2 linked regions of the Cellulophaga sp. L1A9 genome follow. The protein of the gene in region 2 interacts with the protein of the main gene of each other region in a pairwise test. Links are inferred from orthologs where the notes say so. Each region holds a gene or a part of one and is shown on either strand. Other genes may lie near its edges.

Region 1 (8,814 bases), 1.3 Mb from region 2 along the record:
GAGTCACTTCTAGTAGCCTCTATTTTATTTTCGGTAAGATAAGCAGCTATATCAGCTTCATTTTTGGCAACGTAATCAATATTTTCTTTTTCATCGTTACATCCTAGAAATAGGATAATGCATAAGAAAAGGATACTATTTTTCATTTGATTTTTTTTTTGACAAATATATGTAGCCTATTTTAATTCTAATCTATTTTTTTTCCTTGTGTGGTAAAAGACAAGCCTTGAGAGCCGGATGTAGAAATCATCACACTTTCAAATAAAGGCGCTGATGTATTCGGTTTTACTTGCCAATCAAAAATGAAATTTGCACCAGACCCTCCCTCTTTATCTTTTTCTGCAATAACAATGGCTAAGGTTTCCAGCGGATTCAAATAAATGGTTTTGTCAATATAGGTGTTTAGAAGTTTCCCCTGTGAGTTAAAATATTCTCCTTTAGTTATGTATAAGGTATCTTTTCTACTGGTGTTTCTGATGCTTACCGTGGCAGTTAAATCATGAGTAACATGTTCTGTAACGCTATAAATTTGTGAATAGACAGATAAGTAGCTGCTGCCACTTTCTAAAGAATCTGGTAAGGTAGTAGTATGCATTCTTTTTTTCCAGTCTAAAATACTGTCCAGTGATTTGGGCTGTTTATCTTCGCAAGAAGCAAAAATAAATAATAGGCTGCATAGTTGCAATATAGTTTTCATCTGCTAAACTTTAGAAGTATAAAAATACGCAAAGTTTAGTAGTTATTACTTTCTTTAATTTTTTAGTATTTACCAATTGTTTTTATTCCGATTCGCCTTTTTTTGCGCAGCTTTCTTTTTACTGTGTAATCGTTTTTCTATTGAAGATCTACTCGGTTTTGTTCGTTTCCGTTTTTTTGGTTCTTTAAGCGTGTTTTCTAAAATCAGGAGGAATCTCTTTATAACAAGGGCTTTATTTTTGTGCTGACTTCGGCTTTCATCACACTGTAGTTGTAATACCTTTTCTTTGTTTATTTTATTCTTTAATTTTAAATAAATCTTATCTTTTTCAATTGGGTTTAGACAGCTCGATTTTGCAATATCAAAAAACAGTTCGATTTTGGTAGCTACCTTGTTTACATGCTGTCCACCAGCACCGCTACTTCTAACAGCCTTAAATTGTAATTCTTGTATGATTAGTTCCTTATTCAAAATCAATCTTTTATTCTTGCATTTATGGTGTCAAGGGCTACATTTAAGAACGCTTCTTTTTCGGTTTCATAAGCACGAGGGGCGTTAAATAAAATGATATCGGTCTCATTAAGTTGGCCTTCAATTAAGTAATGAGAACCTTTAAAATACGAGTTTTTTACCCATACCTTTAATCCACTATTTTCAGAAATAATAAGTTCTGATGGATATACTAGAATAGATTTCTCAAGCGTAGCATAAGGTTTTAATAAAGAAATAGGAATAAGATTTACATCGCCAAATAAAGAAGCGGTGTACTTATTTTTAGGATGCATATAGAGTGTTTCGGGATTCTCTTTTGCTAAAATGTTACCTTCTTTTAAAACAATAACCTCATCTGCAAAAGACAGAATATCATTGGTGTCATGTGATGCTACGATGCAGGTGATGTGTTCGGTTTTTAAATAGTTGAAAAGATTTCTTCGCAAGCTATTTTTCCTAGAATTATCAATGTGACTGAAAGGTTCGTCTAATAAGAGAATTTCAGGTTTTTGGGCTAGAACTCTGGCTAGTGCTACCCTTTGCTGTTGACCACCACTTAAGAGTTTTACTTTTGTCTTGGCAAAAGCTGTCATCTCTATCATTTCTAAAAGCTCTTCCGTACGCTCTTTAAGTTCTTGAGGATAGAACACTGATAAAAATTGACTCACATTTTCTTCTACCGATAAGTAGGGCATCAAATCAAAATCTTGAGAGAGGTATTTCATAAAAGTCTCTCCGGGAACCAATTTAAAGTCGGGACCTAAAATAGGATTTTCATCCCAAAAGATACTTCCAGTATTGGGTTGTAAAATGCCATACAAAAGCTTTAATAATGTGCTCTTCCCGCAGCCACTTTCTCCGATAATAGAAATATGTGCTCCTTTTTCAGCCGTAAAACTAATATCAGAGATAATCTGGAGAGAAGAATAGGAAAAAGAAAGGTTCTTTATGTGTAACATAGTGTATTCTATAGCAGACAAAATTAGAAATAAAAAATCCGTTTCAGTTAGAAACGGATTTTAATCTCAAATATTGAAAATGTATTACTCTTTAAATTCTTTTAAAACGGCTTGGTTTGGTAGCGTTTCAAACCCCATGTTAAACAAGGTGAAAGCTTGTAAGTCTACTTGCTCATTTATGATAGCCTCGGTAGATTTGCCTGCGCCGTGTCCTGCATTTACATCAATGCGTATTAATGTTGGATTATCGCCAGCTTGTGCTTCTTGTAAAGCTGCGGCAAATTTAAAACTATGCGCAGGTACTACACGATCATCATGATCTCCCGTGGTAACTATCGTTGCGGGGTAGGCGGTTCCTTTTTTTACATTGTGGACCGGAGAGTATCCTTTTAGGTACTCAAACATTTCTTTATTGTCTTCAGAAGTTCCATAGTCATAGGCCCAACCGGCACCAGAGGTAAATGTATGGTAGCGTAGCATATCTAATACTCCAACAGCTGGCATGGCCACTTTCATTAAATCTGGTCTTTGTGTCATAACAGCACCTACTAATAATCCACCATTAGACCCTCCTTTAATCGCTAAATAATCTTTTGAAGTGTATTTTTTCTTAATTAGATATTCTGCAGCAGCAATAAAATCATCGAAAACATTTTGCTTCTGTAATTTTGTTCCTGCATCATGCCATTTTTTACCATACTCACCACCCCCTCTTAAGTTGGGAACGGCATAAACGCCACCTTGCTCCATCCAAACAGCATTTGCAATGCTAAATGAAGGTGTTAGGCTGATATTAAAACCGCCGTAACCGTATAATATAGTTGGATTTTTACCATTGAGTTCTATTCCTTTTTTATGGGTAATAATCATAGGAACTTTGGTGCCATCTTTTGAAGTGAAGAATACTTGCTTGGATTCATAATCTGATGGATTGAAATCAATATTTGGTTTCCAATACTGCGTATAGTCTCCTGTTTCTACATTGTATTTATACAAAGATCCTGGGGTGCTGTAATTGGTAAATGAAAAATAGAATTCTTTTTCTTCTTTTTTACCTCCAAATCCTCCTGCGGAACCAACTCCAGGTAATTTTACTTCGCGAACTAAGTTTCCATTATAATCATACTGATATACTTTAGAAATAGCATCAACCATATATTCTGCAAAAAAATAACCTCCACCGGTATTTGGTGATAATACGTTTTCGGTTTCGGGAATAAAATCTACCCAATTTTCTGGGCTAGGATTATCAGCATCGACGGTGATTACTTTCTGATTTGGAGCTTCCATATTGGTCATGATATACAATTTGGAACCCTCGTTATCAATAATGTAGCTATCGGTATCTGTATGGTCAAGAATAGTTACAAACGTGGCGTCTGGTTTTGTAAGATCTTGCATTAAAAGCTTACTTCCTGAAGTTGATGTTCTTGGGTATACAAATAAAAAGTGTCCGTCTTCAGTAACATCACCACTAACATATCGGTGCTTTTGATCCGGAGTGCCTCCATAAATTAAGGCATCTTCTTTTTGGGGTGTTCCCAGTTTATGATAGTATAATTTGTGTTGATCTGTTTTAGCGGATAGTTCGCTTCCTTTTGGCTTGTCGTAACTAGAATAATAAAACCCCTCATTATTCTTCCAAGAAATTCCGCTGAATTTAATATCGACTAAAGTGTCTTCAATAATTTCGTTTTTTACGGCGTCTAACAAGATAACCTTTCGCCAATCACTACCGCCTTCGGAAATAGAATAGGCAGCAACACTTCCATCTTTAGAAAAACTTAAACCCGCTAATGAGGTGGTACCATCTTTAGAAAATGTGTTGGGGTCTAAAAAAACTTCAGCTTCGCCGTCTTCGCCTTTTTTTCTATACACAACATATTGATTCTGCAGTCCGTCATTTTTGTAGAAATAACTATAATCACCCTCTGTAAAAGGCGATCCTAATTTCTCATAATTCCATAGTTTTTGTAGTCGGTTTTTTAGATCCTCTCTAAAGGGAATATGATCTAAATACCCGTAGGTAACCTTATTCTGGTCTTTTACCCAGGCTTCCGTTTCTGAGCTTTTGTCGTCTTCTAGCCACCGGTATGGGTCTTTTATTTCAGTACCAAAATAGGTATCTACACTATCTGCTTTATGTGTTATAGGATAATTCACAGTTATTTTTTCTTTTTTAGGTGTTGTTTCGCAACTTACTAGTAGTATAGTAGTCATTGCTATGCTTGCAATTATTTTCATAGGTGGTTTAATTAGTCTCTCTAAAAATACCAAAAAAAAACCTTTGCAACAGGCTTGTTGCAAAGGTTTTAACATTCTTTAGGGTTTAGGAGTTACACCAAGTTGTGTGCTACTAAGTATTCTCCAATCTGTACTGCATTGGTTGCGGCACCTTTTCTAAGATTGTCAGCAACAATCCACATATTTAAAGTGTTGCGTTGGGTTTCATCTCTACGAATACGTCCAACAAAAACATCGTCTTTATCATGCGCATAAATTGGCATTGGATACGTATTTGTATCCGGATTATCTTGTACAATAACTCCTGATGATTCGCTTAATAGTTTACGTACTTCGGTCAAATCAAAATCGTTCTCAAACTCAACATTCACAGACTCAGAATGTCCTCCTGCAGTAGGGATACGTACAGCTGTAGCCGTTATAGAAAAGCTACGATCATCAAATATTTTTTGAGGTTCACGCGCTAATTTCATTTCTTCTTTGGTGTATCCGTTTTCTAAAAAGACATCACAGTGTGGTAATGCATTTCTTCCGATAGGATAAGGATATGCCATTTCACCTTTTATACCTGCAATTTCATTTTCTAATTGTTGAACAGCTTTTACGCCTGTTCCAGAAACAGATTGGTAGGTAGAAATTACCACCCTTTTCATTTTATATTTTTTGTGAAGAGGAGCAAGACACATAACTAATTGAATCGTAGAGCAATTAGGGTTTGCTATAATTTTATCTTCTTTTGTTAATTGGTCTGCATTAATTTCAGGAACTATCAATTTCTTGGTAGGATCCATTCGCCATGCAGATGAATTATCAATTACTGTTGTGCCTACTGCAGCAAATTTAGGAGCCCATTCTGTTGAGGTGTCTCCACCAGCAGAAAAAATGGCAATCTCTGGCTTTGCAGCTACAGCATCAGCTAAACCTATAACGGTATATTCCTTATTTTTATAGGTCATTTTTTTACCTACTGAACGTTCAGAAGCTACTAATAATAATTCTGTGATAGGAAAATTACGTTCAGCTAATACTTTTAGCATTACTTCACCTACCATACCTGTTGCACCTACAACTGCTACTTTCATTGTTATAAATTTTGAGCAACAAATGTACTTCAATAGGACTAATCGGACAAAGAAATTAAAGATGAATAATTATAATTTAACAAAAAGTTATATTTATAACATAATTTGATTATCTTTCATGATATTATAGCTAGGAAGTCTAAAAACCATAAATTTGCCAAAAAAGGAAGTTTTAGAGAATAATATGAAGGTATGGATTATTGATGACGATTTAGTATCACGATTTGCTACACAATATGGGGTTCGACAATCTTCTACTTCGTGTGCTATTAATATTTTTGAAAGTGCTGCAGAAGTTTTAGTGCTCATACAGGATGAAGCCTTTTCTGAAACTGATTTACCCGATATATTACTACTAGATCTTGTAATGCCAGAAATAAATGGTTGGCAGTTTTTAGAAGAATTAGAAAAAACAGGAAAGAACAAGAGCAGTCTCCGAATATACATATTATCTGCTTTCACAAATTCTAAAGATCTAATTTTAGCAAAAGAACACCCTTTAGTATTTGGCTATTTTGATAAGCCTATATCTAAAGCTAGTGTAGATTCCATATTTAAAACAATAGAGTAATCCTTTTAGCTATTTTTTCATCTTAAGAAAAAATGTGTTAAGTAGGGCAAAAGAAAAACCGTCAAATACATTAGCGTAATGTACCTGACGGCTTTAGATTAGTACTGCAGTGCAGCGGTATTACCCAAATATTGGATAATGAATTTTATTTATTTTTTCAATAAATCTCTAATTTCAGCAAGAAGATCTTCTTGAGAAGGTCCAGCAGGAGCTGCAGGAGCAGGAGGTGTTTTTGTTTTGTTGTAAGCTCTTACAATCATGAACATCACTAATCCAACGATTAATAAGTTTACGATAGTGTTAATCCAAGAACCGTAAGCGATTACAGCTCCACCTGCTTCTTTTGCAGCAGCTAAAGTAGTGTAATCTTGTCCGTCCATTGCAATATGCATATCTTCAAAATTCATTCCGCCAGCGAAATAACCAATAAATGGCATAGCGATATCCTTAACAAATCCATTAATTACGGCACCTAATGCGCCAGCCATAATTACTGCAACTGCAAATTCTATGACATTACCTGTCATAATGAAATTCTTAAATTCTTTTAACATGATTTAGTGTTTTTAATTATTAGTTAATAGTTTAATGTAGCGCAAGGTACTAAAAAATTAAATCTTAAATAAATGTTAATGAATATTTATTGTTTAAAGGATGACACGCTTAACCCTCTGAGAGATACCTGTAAGCACTTCATAAGAAATGGTATTGGCTCCTTCTGCAAATTCCGTTGCTGTTGGTTTTTCTCCAAAAACGATAACTTCATCGCCTTCAGCACAATCAATACCTGTAACATCAACCATAATCATGTCCATACACGTATTGCCAAGAATTGGAGCATAATGACCGTGTACACAAACAACTCCTTTGCCATTTCCATATTCTCTACCAATACCGTCCGCATGGCCTAAAGGCAAAGTTGCGGTTTTTAATTTTTTATCAGAAGTAAAAGCTCGGTTGTAGCCAACACTTTCATTGGCTTCTAAATAATGTATTTGAGAGATATTTGTTTTAAGAGTAGCAACAGGAATAAAATTTTTATCCTCATCGCTATCATTTCCAAAGCCGTATAAGCCAATTCCGCTTCGTACCATATCAAAATGCGCTTCTGGGTAGTTGATAATTCCAGAGGTGTTTGATAAATGTTTAAAGGGAATATAAGGTAAGGCGGCATCTATTTGCCTACTAATTTTATTGAAGCTTTTAATTTGATTTAGGGTAAATTCTTTTTCCTCTAAATCTTCAGAAGCGGCTAAATGTGAAAAAATAGACAACACTTTTACAGCCGTAGTTTCTGATAGTTTTTTAACGATTGAAGGAATATCCTTAGCATTAAAGCCTAACCTATTTAATCCTGTATTAAATTTTAGATGAATAGGATAATTTTTCTGATTGTGGCGCTCTGCGGTAGCAATAAACTCCGTTAGTATTCTTTCTGAAAAGATATTGGGTTCTAAACAGCGTTCAATAATAGTATCAAAACTTACTATTTGAGAGTGTAAAACCAAAATAGGGACTTTAATCCCAGCATTACGAAGCGTAACACCTTCTTCCGCATAAGCAACCGCAAGATAATCTACCCCTAAATCGACTAATTTAGTAGCAATCGCTACCGCGTCACTTCCGTAGGCAAACGCTTTAACTACGCCTAGAAATTTAGTTTTTGAAGTAATTTTTGTTTTTAAGTACTGGTAATTGTGTTCTAAAGCTTTTAAGTTTATTTCTAGAACCGTTTCTTGAGCCTTAGCCATTGGTTTTTGTATTATCTTTTACTTGCTCTACGTCAATATCAATATCCTTGACTTTTTCTCGGAGCATAGCTTTGTAATATGCAGCTCGGCTCAATGGCTCATAAGCCTCTATTTCTCCTAACAGCACTAATTTGTCATTGGAAGACTTTCTAAAACTGTAATTGGCTAAGTTTCCTGTACGTGTACAAATGGCGTGTACTTTGGTTACATATTCTGCTGTAGCCATAAGTGCAGGCATAGGACCAAATGGGTTTCCTTTAAAATCCATATCTAAGCCAGCGACCAAAACACGGATGCCTTTATTTGCTAAATCATTGCAGACGGCAACAATTTCATCATCGAAAAACTGCGCTTCGTCAATTCCGACTACGTCACAGCCGTCTGCTAGCAAACGAATATTAGCGGCTGCGGGCACGGGAGTAGAGCGTATTTGGTTGGCATCATGTGATACCACCATTTCCTCATCATAGCGTGTATCTACTTGAGGTTTAAAAATTTCAACCTTTTGCTTTGCGAATTGGGCTCTTTTTAATCTTCGGATAAGCTCCTCAGTCTTACCAGAGAACATAGAACCACAGATAACTTCGATCCAGCCAAATTGTTCTTTAGGGTTTACAGTATTTTCGAGAAACATTTTGTAATTTTAGACGAAAGTTATACGTTATTCGTTTTATTAAAACGAAGCCATAAAATTACTAAACAAACACGGTCTTTTATAATAGATTAGAATAAAAAATTTTGACAGATGAAAAAACAGCTGAAAAAAAAATTGGTTAAAATTGCAACAAATATTATTACTGCTGATGACATTAATGATATAACTGGAATGTATGCTGCATCAAAAGAGTTGTATGAGAAATTAGCGGTGCTTAAATTTATTGAAGAGGAGCTAAATGATATAGAGATAGATGTTTCTAAAAATGCCATTGCGGCAAAGTTTGAGGAATTAGCCAATGCGGTGATGCATGAAAATAAACATGTACCTGAAAGTAATCCGCATCAAGAAGATATTATGATT
Region 2 (8,637 bases):
GGCTTGCATGCTGGTATACTTTAATCGCTTGTTTTTAAACTCTTCGTAGTTGTTATAGGAATAATGGATGAGCTTATTTTTTAACACCTTAGATTCTCCGTCAACCAACAGTGTTTCGTGTACCGTTTTTGTAGTGTCAAATTTCACTTTAGATTTCTGAAACAACCTGTAATTTTTATCAGATTGCGTTCCAGTAAAACGCATCCGTTGTTTTTCGAACATAAATATTCTCAAAAAATAATAGGCAGCTGCTTTCTTTTGATCCGAATTTACAGTTTTTAGCACTTCATTTTTCAAGGCATCGGTTAGCCGCTCATCAGCATCAATAAATAAAACCCAATTGTGCTTAGCTTGTGCTAAGGCATACGCTTTCTGATCCGTAAAATCTTTAAAAGGTCTTTGAATTAAATGAATGTTTTTAAAAGCTTTTATTTTTTCAATGGTCGTATCCGTACTAAAAGAATCTACAACAATGATTTCGTCAGCAAATTGTAAGTTCTCTAATACACCATTGATATGTTCTTCCTCATTGTAGGTTATTACAAGTGCCGATATTTTTTCTTTTTTAGGACCTGTACATATGTCTTTAGTTGGTTTGCCAAAGATTTTACGTATTTTTTTCCTTCTTAAAAACGATAACTTCCTTTCGTTAGGCACTCCATTCTTTGCAATATATTCTTTGGTGGTTTGCACCATTCGCGCTGCCGATTTTCCATCGTTATACGGATGATACTGCGCACATAATTCTTTTCTTTGTAAAGCGAAGCTATCATTTGCTATACTCGTTCTTACTTTATCGGTCAGGCTGTCGTAAGATTTAGCATCTAACCATTGAATATTTTCAGAAATATTCTTAAAGGTTATTACAGGTTTGTTCAGTAATAAAAATTCATAAATAACGGAAGAGGTATCACTAACCATCAAATCAGCTAGTAATAGATATTTTATAATATTCTTGTCTTCCTTAAAAAGGATATTAGGGATTTCTTCGGATAGTTTTTTATACGCGGCTATCCACTTTACATCCATTAAATCGTGGAATTTTATTAAAACAAGATAACCTGTATTTAATGCTAACTCTTTAATTTGATCTAATAAATAAGGTGCCGATGTTAGGCTAGGAGAGAAGGTAGGAGCATATAAAATAATCTTATCAGTGTTATATTTATTTAATAACGTTTCTTTTTCCGTGCTATAATCATGAGCCTCTGAACGGTAAATATCTAATTTAGGCCAACCCGTTTCTACAACTTCAAAATTCTGGTATTGCGCTTTAAAGGCATTAAATTTTTGAGTAAAGTAAGGTCCTTGCGTAAGGTATAAATCAAAATAATGGCGGATTCTAAAATGCCCTTTTTTTTCTCCTGCCAAACCATGAAATATTTGCACTTTCACCCCTCGTAAATAATACGGAACTTCATTTCCAGGAGCAAAAATAGCATCGCTTTCAAATAATTGAAGGTCTAAAATACTAGTCGTAAAGTTTTCTTTTTTGAACGGAAATGTATCTAATAACTTAGGTGATATATACCAGATATACTCATGACTCTCCTTTTGTAATACAGCTCTAATGGGTGCTAAAATTCCAAAAGCATAGGCATTCTGACAAAAAAGAACAGTTTTCATTATTCCAGTAGCTTATTGGCGTTATCTAAATCTTCCTGAAAATCTACTTCCATACAATTGTATTGAGAAATATCTACAGCACACACTTCCAAACCATCTTTTTCTATGGCAATTTCAATACCACGTTCAAAATAATCGTTAGCGTCACATTCTTCTAATCTAGCAATAAAACTATTGATGTCTTTTGATGCGATATAATTAATCCCAACGGCTTCACCTAGACCGCCTGTAACTGTTTTTGAAAGTTTTTTAATAAACCCATTTTCTAAGGTATATTTCACCTCTTCATCAGCTACTTTACTTGTGTTTACAGCAACGAAAGACTGTTTCTTCTTGATAAATGGACTCAAAACGTCAAATAGTTTTTCATCAAATACTACATCGCCATTCATCCAAAGTACAGATTTATCTCTGAATTTTTTTAAAGCCTTTAATAAACTTTTTGAGGTATTTGTATTGTCAAAAAAAGGATTGTAGATATAACTTAAATCAGGAAAACGCTCCATGATTAGGTTTTTTTTAAAACCTACAACTACACTAATATCATCAATAGAATAGTAAGCATCTATATTATCTACTTGCATTTGCATGATACTTTTTCCATTCACCAAAGGCGTTAAAGGTTTAGGAAACGGGTTTCCTAATCTTGAACCCATTCCGGCAGCTAGTATCACTATTTTCATAATCAAAGTATCTATTAAAACTTGTAAAATAGTTACAAGAACAATCGTTTTTATATGTTGGCAAACCTAAAAAAAAATGACCTGTATAAATAATATTTTAAGGTTTTTATATGAAAACGATTTCAAAAAAAAATCTTCCATGATCTATTAAAACCATGGAAGACTACGCTATTTTATCTAGTTGTTATTTTATACAGCAACATCATATTCTCTAAGCGCATCGTTTAGAGAGGTCTTTTTATTTGTACTTTCTTTACGCGTACCAATAATTAATGCACAAGGAACGTTGTATTCTCCTGCAGCAAACTTTTTTGTGTAACTCCCAGGGATAACTACTGATCTTGCAGGCACTAAACCTTTACGTTCAACAGGAGTATCTCCAGTAACATCAATAATTTTTGTTGATGCTGTAAGGACAACATTTGCACCTAATACAGCTTCTTTTTCTACACGTACGCCTTCTACAACAATACATCTAGAACCTACAAACACATTGTCTTCAATGATTACAGGAGCGGCTTGTAATGGCTCTAAAACACCACCGATACCAACGCCTCCACTAAGGTGTACATTTTTACCAATTTGAGCACAGCTACCAACTGTAGCCCAAGTATCTACCATAGTACCCTCGTCTACATATGCACCTATATTTACATAACTAGGCATTAAAATAGTACCCGCAGAGATGTAAGCTCCGTGTCTTGCCGTAGCTCCTGGTACTACACGAATTCCTTTTTCTTTATATCCTCTTTTTAAAGGCATTTTATCGTGGTATTCAAAAATACCAGCTTCAAGAGTTTCCATTTTCTGAATAGGGAAATATAATACTACTGCTTTTTTAACCCATTCATTTATTTGCCAACCATCTGTTGTTGGTTCTGCACAACGCAATTTACCTTCATCTAATAAATCTATTACTGAGCGTATTGCAGTTTGTGTCTTTTCTTCTTTCAATAAATCTCGGTTATCCCAAGCTTTTTCTATTTGCTCTCTTAATTCCGTCATTTTACGCTAAAATTTCCTCAAATATAAGTCCTAAACACTAATTATTCGTGCTAATTTATAGTTATAACAATTTATCCTTTATTTTTGTAAAAAATAAAATGAATGGCAAGGATTGTTGCAATTGATTATGGTAAAGTGCGAACAGGAATTGCTGTTACGGATGAGTTACAACTTATTGCATCAGGATTAACCACTGTAGCCACAAAGGAATTGATTGATTTTTTAAAGAACTATATCGCCACCGAGAATGTGGAGCTGATAGTGGTTGGAGAACCAAAACAAATGAATAATCAAGTTTCAGAATCTGAAGCTTTGATTTTACCATTTATAGAGAAGTTGAAGCTTAGTTTTCCTTCTATGAAAATTGAGCGCCAAGATGAAAGGTTTACCTCCAAAATGGCGTTTCAGACGATGATAGATAGTGGTTTAAAAAAGAAGCAGAGAAGAGACAAAGCATTGGTTGATGAGATTAGTGCGACAATTATTTTACAAGCATATTTAAACAGAATTTAATAAAATGATATTACCAATTATCGCTTACGGAGATCCAGTTTTACGAAAAGTAGGAACTGATATAGCAAAGGACTATCCTAAACTAGAAACCTTAGTCGAAAATATGTGGGAAACCATGTATAATGCAAGTGGCGTTGGTTTGGCAGCACCACAAATTGGCTTGCCTATTCGCTTATTTGTTATAGACACAACGCCATTTTCAGAGGATGAAGATTTAGCTCCAGAAGATCAAAAAGCACTAGATGGCTTTAAGAAAGTGTTCGTGAATGCTAAGATAGAGGAAGAAACAGGAGAAGAGTGGAACTTTAATGAAGGGTGTTTAAGTATTCCTGATATTCGCGAAGATGTGAATAGAAAAGAAACCATTAAGATTACCTATTTAGATGAAAATTTTAATGAAAAAAGTGAGAGCTACGGAGGTTTATTGGCCAGAGTAATTCAACATGAATATGATCATATTGAAGGAATTTTGTTTACAGATAAACTATCGAGCCTAAAAAAGCGTTTATTAAAAGGAAAATTGAGTAACATTTCAAAAGGAAAAATTAGTGCAGATTATCGCATGCGTTTTCCAGATATGAAAAAAGGTAGGTAATCTAGTTTTTTTATACGCGTAAAAGTTTAATATTTGTCCAGAAATTAAAATAATACATGAGTTTAGATAAAATTTTATCCATAGGAGGAAAACCAGGTTTGTTTAAATTATTAACACAGACTAGAGCTGGTTTTGTAGCAGAATCATTATTAGATGGTAAAAAAATAACCGTTGGTTTTAAGAACAATGTAAGTGTTCTTTCGGAAATCGCGATTTACACACTAGATGCAGAAATTCCGCTTCGAGAAGTGTTCAGAAAAATTCAAGAAAAAGAAAATGGGGAGAAAACTCCGGTTTCTCACAAAGATGATAAGTTAAAATTAGAAGAGTACTTTTTTGAAATACTTCCTAATTATGATGAAGATAGAGTATATGCCAGTGACATTAAGAAAGTTATTCAATGGTATAATATGCTTCAAGAGCAAGGAATAGCAGATTTTGAAGCAAAAGAAGAAACTAAAGAAGAAGTAAAAGAAGAAGAGTAAATCTAGATTTACACTCCTTAGTATCAGATATTTGAGAAAGGCAAAAAATATGAGTTTTCATATTTTTTGCCTTTTTTGTTTATATAGCCTTAGATTTTTTTAAGAAAATTGTAGTTTATATTTCCTTCATCGACAGTTTATGTTCATTCACCTATAGATAAAAAGCAGTTAAAGATACTGCTCTTAAATTTTCGTTTTAAAACATCAAATTTGAACCATAATATTGATTTAGCCTAAATCAAAAAGAAATGTCATGGTAGCAATAGAAGGAGAATATAATAAGGAAATAAGAAGCGCTTTTTTTAACATGGCATACTCACCATTTGTTATTTTAAACAAAGATTTAAATTTTGTTGATGTCAACGAAGCCGGTCTAAAGGCAATTAAAATAAAAAGAGAAGATTTTATAGGTAGAAATTTATTAGATTTTTTTCCATATTTAAAGGATACAGAGCGGTATCAAATGTATAAAGATGTTTTGCTTACAGGTGAAGCTATGGGGTTTGATGAATTAACGTTTCACACTGACAAAGGAATGTTGAAATTTATGATCAAAGCTTTTAAAATAGGCGATTATCTTGGAATGAGTACCCTAGATGTTACAAGCTTAACCAGCAACATTGATCAATTAAAGGCTACAAAACTTAATTTACAGACGGTAAACGATAACCTAAAACGTAAAAATCAGGAATTAGAGGAGTTTTCTTATGTAGCAGCGCATGATTTAAGATCACCACTTACTAATATACATAGTTTATTAGATATGTTGCAAAGCGAAAATGCAATTTCACAAGAAGGTTTACCTGTTTTTGAGAAAGTACAAGAAGTAGCAATGCAAATGTGCAATAAGTTAAGAGCTTTAAACTCCGTAATAGCTTTAAAAACTAATATGGAAGATAAAAAGGAAGTTGTTAATTTTTCCAGTATTATAGGCAAAGTAAAGGTTGACAATTCGGAAGAGATAGTACAAAGTAGAACTATTATAAAAGAAGATTTTGTACGCGCACCATCCATAATTTATAATTTAAAACAAATAGAAAGTATTTTGCAAAACTTGATTTCTAATTCCATTAAATACAGAAACCCAAATAGAAAACCAGTTATAATTATCAAAACGAGCATTATAGACGGTAAAACAGTACTAACAATTAAAGACAACGGAATTGGGTTTGATAAAGATACCGACCCAGAAAAAATATTCGGACTTTTTAAACGCATGCATTCCCATGTTGAGGGTCTTGGGGTAGGACTTTATATAACCAATTCTATTATCACTAATAATGGGGGTGAGATTACCACTAAAAGTGAATTAAATAAAGGAACACAATTTAAAATTATATTTTAATGAAAAATAATTCTAGTAGCAATTTTAAAATACTATTGGTAGATGATGATGAAATTACCAATTACATTACAACCACAAAGTTAAAAAATCAAGGTTTTGAGAATATAGAAGCGGTAATAGACGGACAATTAGCTTTGGATTATCTTAAAGATAATACACCAAGTTTAATAATTCTAGACGTAAATATGCCGGTCATGGATGGCTTCGAGTTTTTAGAAGAGTTATCTATAAAAAGTATTTATCAGGATATTCCTATAGCCATGTTAACCTCTTCTGGTAGGCTGGCAGATAAGGAAAAAGCTGCGAAATACAAAAATGTAATAGCTTATCTAGAAAAACCATTGAGTTATGAAAACATTCAGAACATTCTATTAACGATGAATAAAAGCTTGACGTAATTATTGAAAAGCAATACAAACGGGAGTAGGAGCTTCTATTTCAGCAACGAACGTTAATAATCCTGTTTCAGTATTTCTCTTGTAGGAAACTAAATTGTTTGTATCTTGATTTGCTACTACTAGAAAATCATTATCCGGAGACAGCGAGAAATTTCGTGGATTTTTACCTCGACAAGATTCGTATCCTACTAAATTTAAATCGCCATTATCCTCATTTACACTTAAAATGGCGATACTATTATGGCCTCGGTTTGTAGCGTAAATGAATTTCCCATCCTTAGAGATATGAATGTCTGCACTTTTAGTAGGCTCTTTAAAATCATCTGGAATAGAAGAAATGGTTTGCTTTTTTTGATAGTTGCCCTCTGCTGTTTTTGTAACGCTAGTAATTGTATTGTCTAGCTCATTTAAAACATATAGAACGTTTTTGTTTGGGTGAAATGCCAAATGTCTTGGTCCTGCACCTTCTGCCATTGGCAACCTAAATGGGGGTATCGTATCTAGTGTATTTGTTGTTGTATTAATGGTTGAGAACCAAAGCTCATTAGTTCCTAGATCTGCTGAAATTATAATATCGTTGACAAACCAAGAGGAATGTGCGTGTGGTGCTTCTTGCCTTTCTGTAGTGCCTTTTCCTGTATGTTGTTGGAGATCTAATAGGTTTGATAAATTCCCCGAAGAATCAATTTTTAATAGGCCCACAGAGCCACCGCTGTAATTTGCAGCTAAAACATATCCATCATTATTAATGTTGATATGACAAGGATGTGCGCCACCCGAAGAACTCATGTTCTTGAAAAGTAAAGTATCTTTCTCAATTTGATAAGAACTTACAAAACCCATGTTTTTTTCTTCCACTTCATTTACGACTAAAAGAAATTTTTTGTCAGGACTAAAAGCTAAGAACGATGGATTTTTAGCTTCTGCTGCTAATCCAATTTTATTTAATTTTCCTTCAGATGTTAAGCTATATTTATAAATACCTTTACTTTCTTTATCGGTATAGGTGCCCACGTAAAAAGAAGATACCGGTTCTTCATTATTCTCAGGAGCTTCTTTTACAGGTTTTATTTCCGTTTTACAGTTTGTAAGCATAATTAATACTAAAAAAAGGATAGAATACTTCATTGAGTTGGTTTGTGGTTGTGCCGTTATTTAGTTTTTTAGAATGGTTTTTGAAGGAGCTGTCTTCCAATCAATCAATGCAGACGGATAGTAATTTACTTTCATTCTGTTTAGATAAGGCGTTTGGTTGGCTAATCTAGTTTTAAAATCTTCCCAATTTCTATTCTCATCGGTAGACCAGCCAAGTTCTGCGTATCCTATAATTCTTGGAAATGCCAAGTATTCTAGTTCAGACATGTTAGATATTGTTTCAGACCAAAGTGGTGCTTCTATTCCTAAAATATTTTCTTTTTTTAGTTCTTCAATATAGGTGGTAGGAGACCAGTTGTAAGCAGTATCAACAGGAATGAGTGCAGCCCAGTCTAACCCGTGAATAGACGCGTCATCATATTTCATATCTAAATAGGATTTAGTAGCTGGAGACATAATTATTTTTGATCCTCTTACAGCTGCGTCAAGTGCATTTTTCTTTGTATTCCAATGTTGCGCAATACTTGTGCTATTTACATCCGCTTGCATAATTTCATCCCAACCAATCATTTGCTTCCCATGTTTTTGAACAATTTTTTCTACACGATTTACAAAATAAATATAATCATTCTTCTTTGTTACATGGCTTTCATCTCCTCCTATATGAAAATAAGGTCCAGGTGAAAGTGCTGCTATTTCGCGAACAACATCATCAATAAAGGCGTAAACGGTATCCTTATGCGCGTCAAACGTACTAAAGCCAACATGTGTTCCCGTATAAGGTTTCATTGTTTTTCCATTTCCATTAAGAATTGGATAGGCAACAGAAGCTGCATTGGTATGCCCCGGCATATCTACTTCAGGAATAATAGTCATGTGGTGTTTAGAGGCA

Evidence for each region.
Region 1: the proteins of def (region 2) and GQR94_RS07280 interact in binary tests that used the Escherichia coli proteins (3 or more experiments, as listed by UniProt). The link is inferred for Cellulophaga sp. L1A9 from one-to-one orthologs.

Annotation. Positions count from the first base shown.
Region 1 is NZ_CP047027.1:1,700,250-1,709,063, reverse strand. The notes cover bases 3,480-6,388. They hold GQR94_RS07280 (aspartate-semialdehyde dehydrogenase), read right to left. Parts: upstream 5,475-6,388; coding sequence 4,485-5,474; downstream 3,480-4,484. Other genes in these bases: mscL (large conductance mechanosensitive channel protein MscL), read right to left, coding at 6,195-6,388; GQR94_RS07275 (response regulator), read left to right, coding at 5,629-6,045; GQR94_RS07285 (prolyl oligopeptidase family protein), read right to left, coding at 3,480-4,392. Also shown: GQR94_RS07305 (FKBP-type peptidyl-prolyl cis-trans isomerase), read right to left, coding at 1-146; GQR94_RS07300 (DUF3124 domain-containing protein), read right to left, coding at 188-697; alternative ribosome rescue aminoacyl-tRNA hydrolase ArfB, read right to left, coding at 767-1,168; GQR94_RS07290 (ABC transporter ATP-binding protein), read right to left, coding at 1,171-2,148; more of GQR94_RS07285, read right to left, coding at 2,233-3,479; more of mscL, read right to left, coding at 6,389-6,599; alr (alanine racemase), read right to left, coding at 6,693-7,796; GQR94_RS07260 (thymidine kinase), read right to left, coding at 7,789-8,430; GQR94_RS07255 (hypothetical protein), read left to right, coding at 8,542-8,814.
Region 2 is NZ_CP047027.1:358,958-367,594, reverse strand. What follows is about bases 2,895-5,626. They hold def (peptide deformylase), read left to right. Parts: upstream 2,895-3,831; coding sequence 3,832-4,422; downstream 4,423-5,626. Other genes in these bases: GQR94_RS01570 (ATP-binding protein), read left to right, coding at 5,161-5,626; GQR94_RS01575 (DUF5606 domain-containing protein), read left to right, coding at 4,479-4,907; ruvX (Holliday junction resolvase RuvX), read left to right, coding at 3,417-3,827; GQR94_RS01590 (2,3,4,5-tetrahydropyridine-2,6-dicarboxylate N-succinyltransferase), read right to left, coding at 2,895-3,314. Also shown: GQR94_RS01600 (CDP-glycerol glycerophosphotransferase family protein), read right to left, coding at 1-1,626; GQR94_RS01595 (NTP transferase domain-containing protein), read right to left, coding at 1,626-2,309; more of GQR94_RS01590, read right to left, coding at 2,499-2,894; more of GQR94_RS01570, read left to right, coding at 5,627-6,252; GQR94_RS01565 (response regulator), read left to right, coding at 6,252-6,650; GQR94_RS01560 (lactonase family protein), read right to left, coding at 6,651-7,778; GQR94_RS01555 (family 20 glycosylhydrolase), read right to left, coding at 7,806-8,637. UniProt on the Escherichia coli protein: Removes the formyl group from the N-terminal Met of newly synthesized proteins. Requires at least a dipeptide for an efficient rate of reaction. N-terminal L-methionine is a prerequisite for activity but the enzyme has broad specificity at other positions.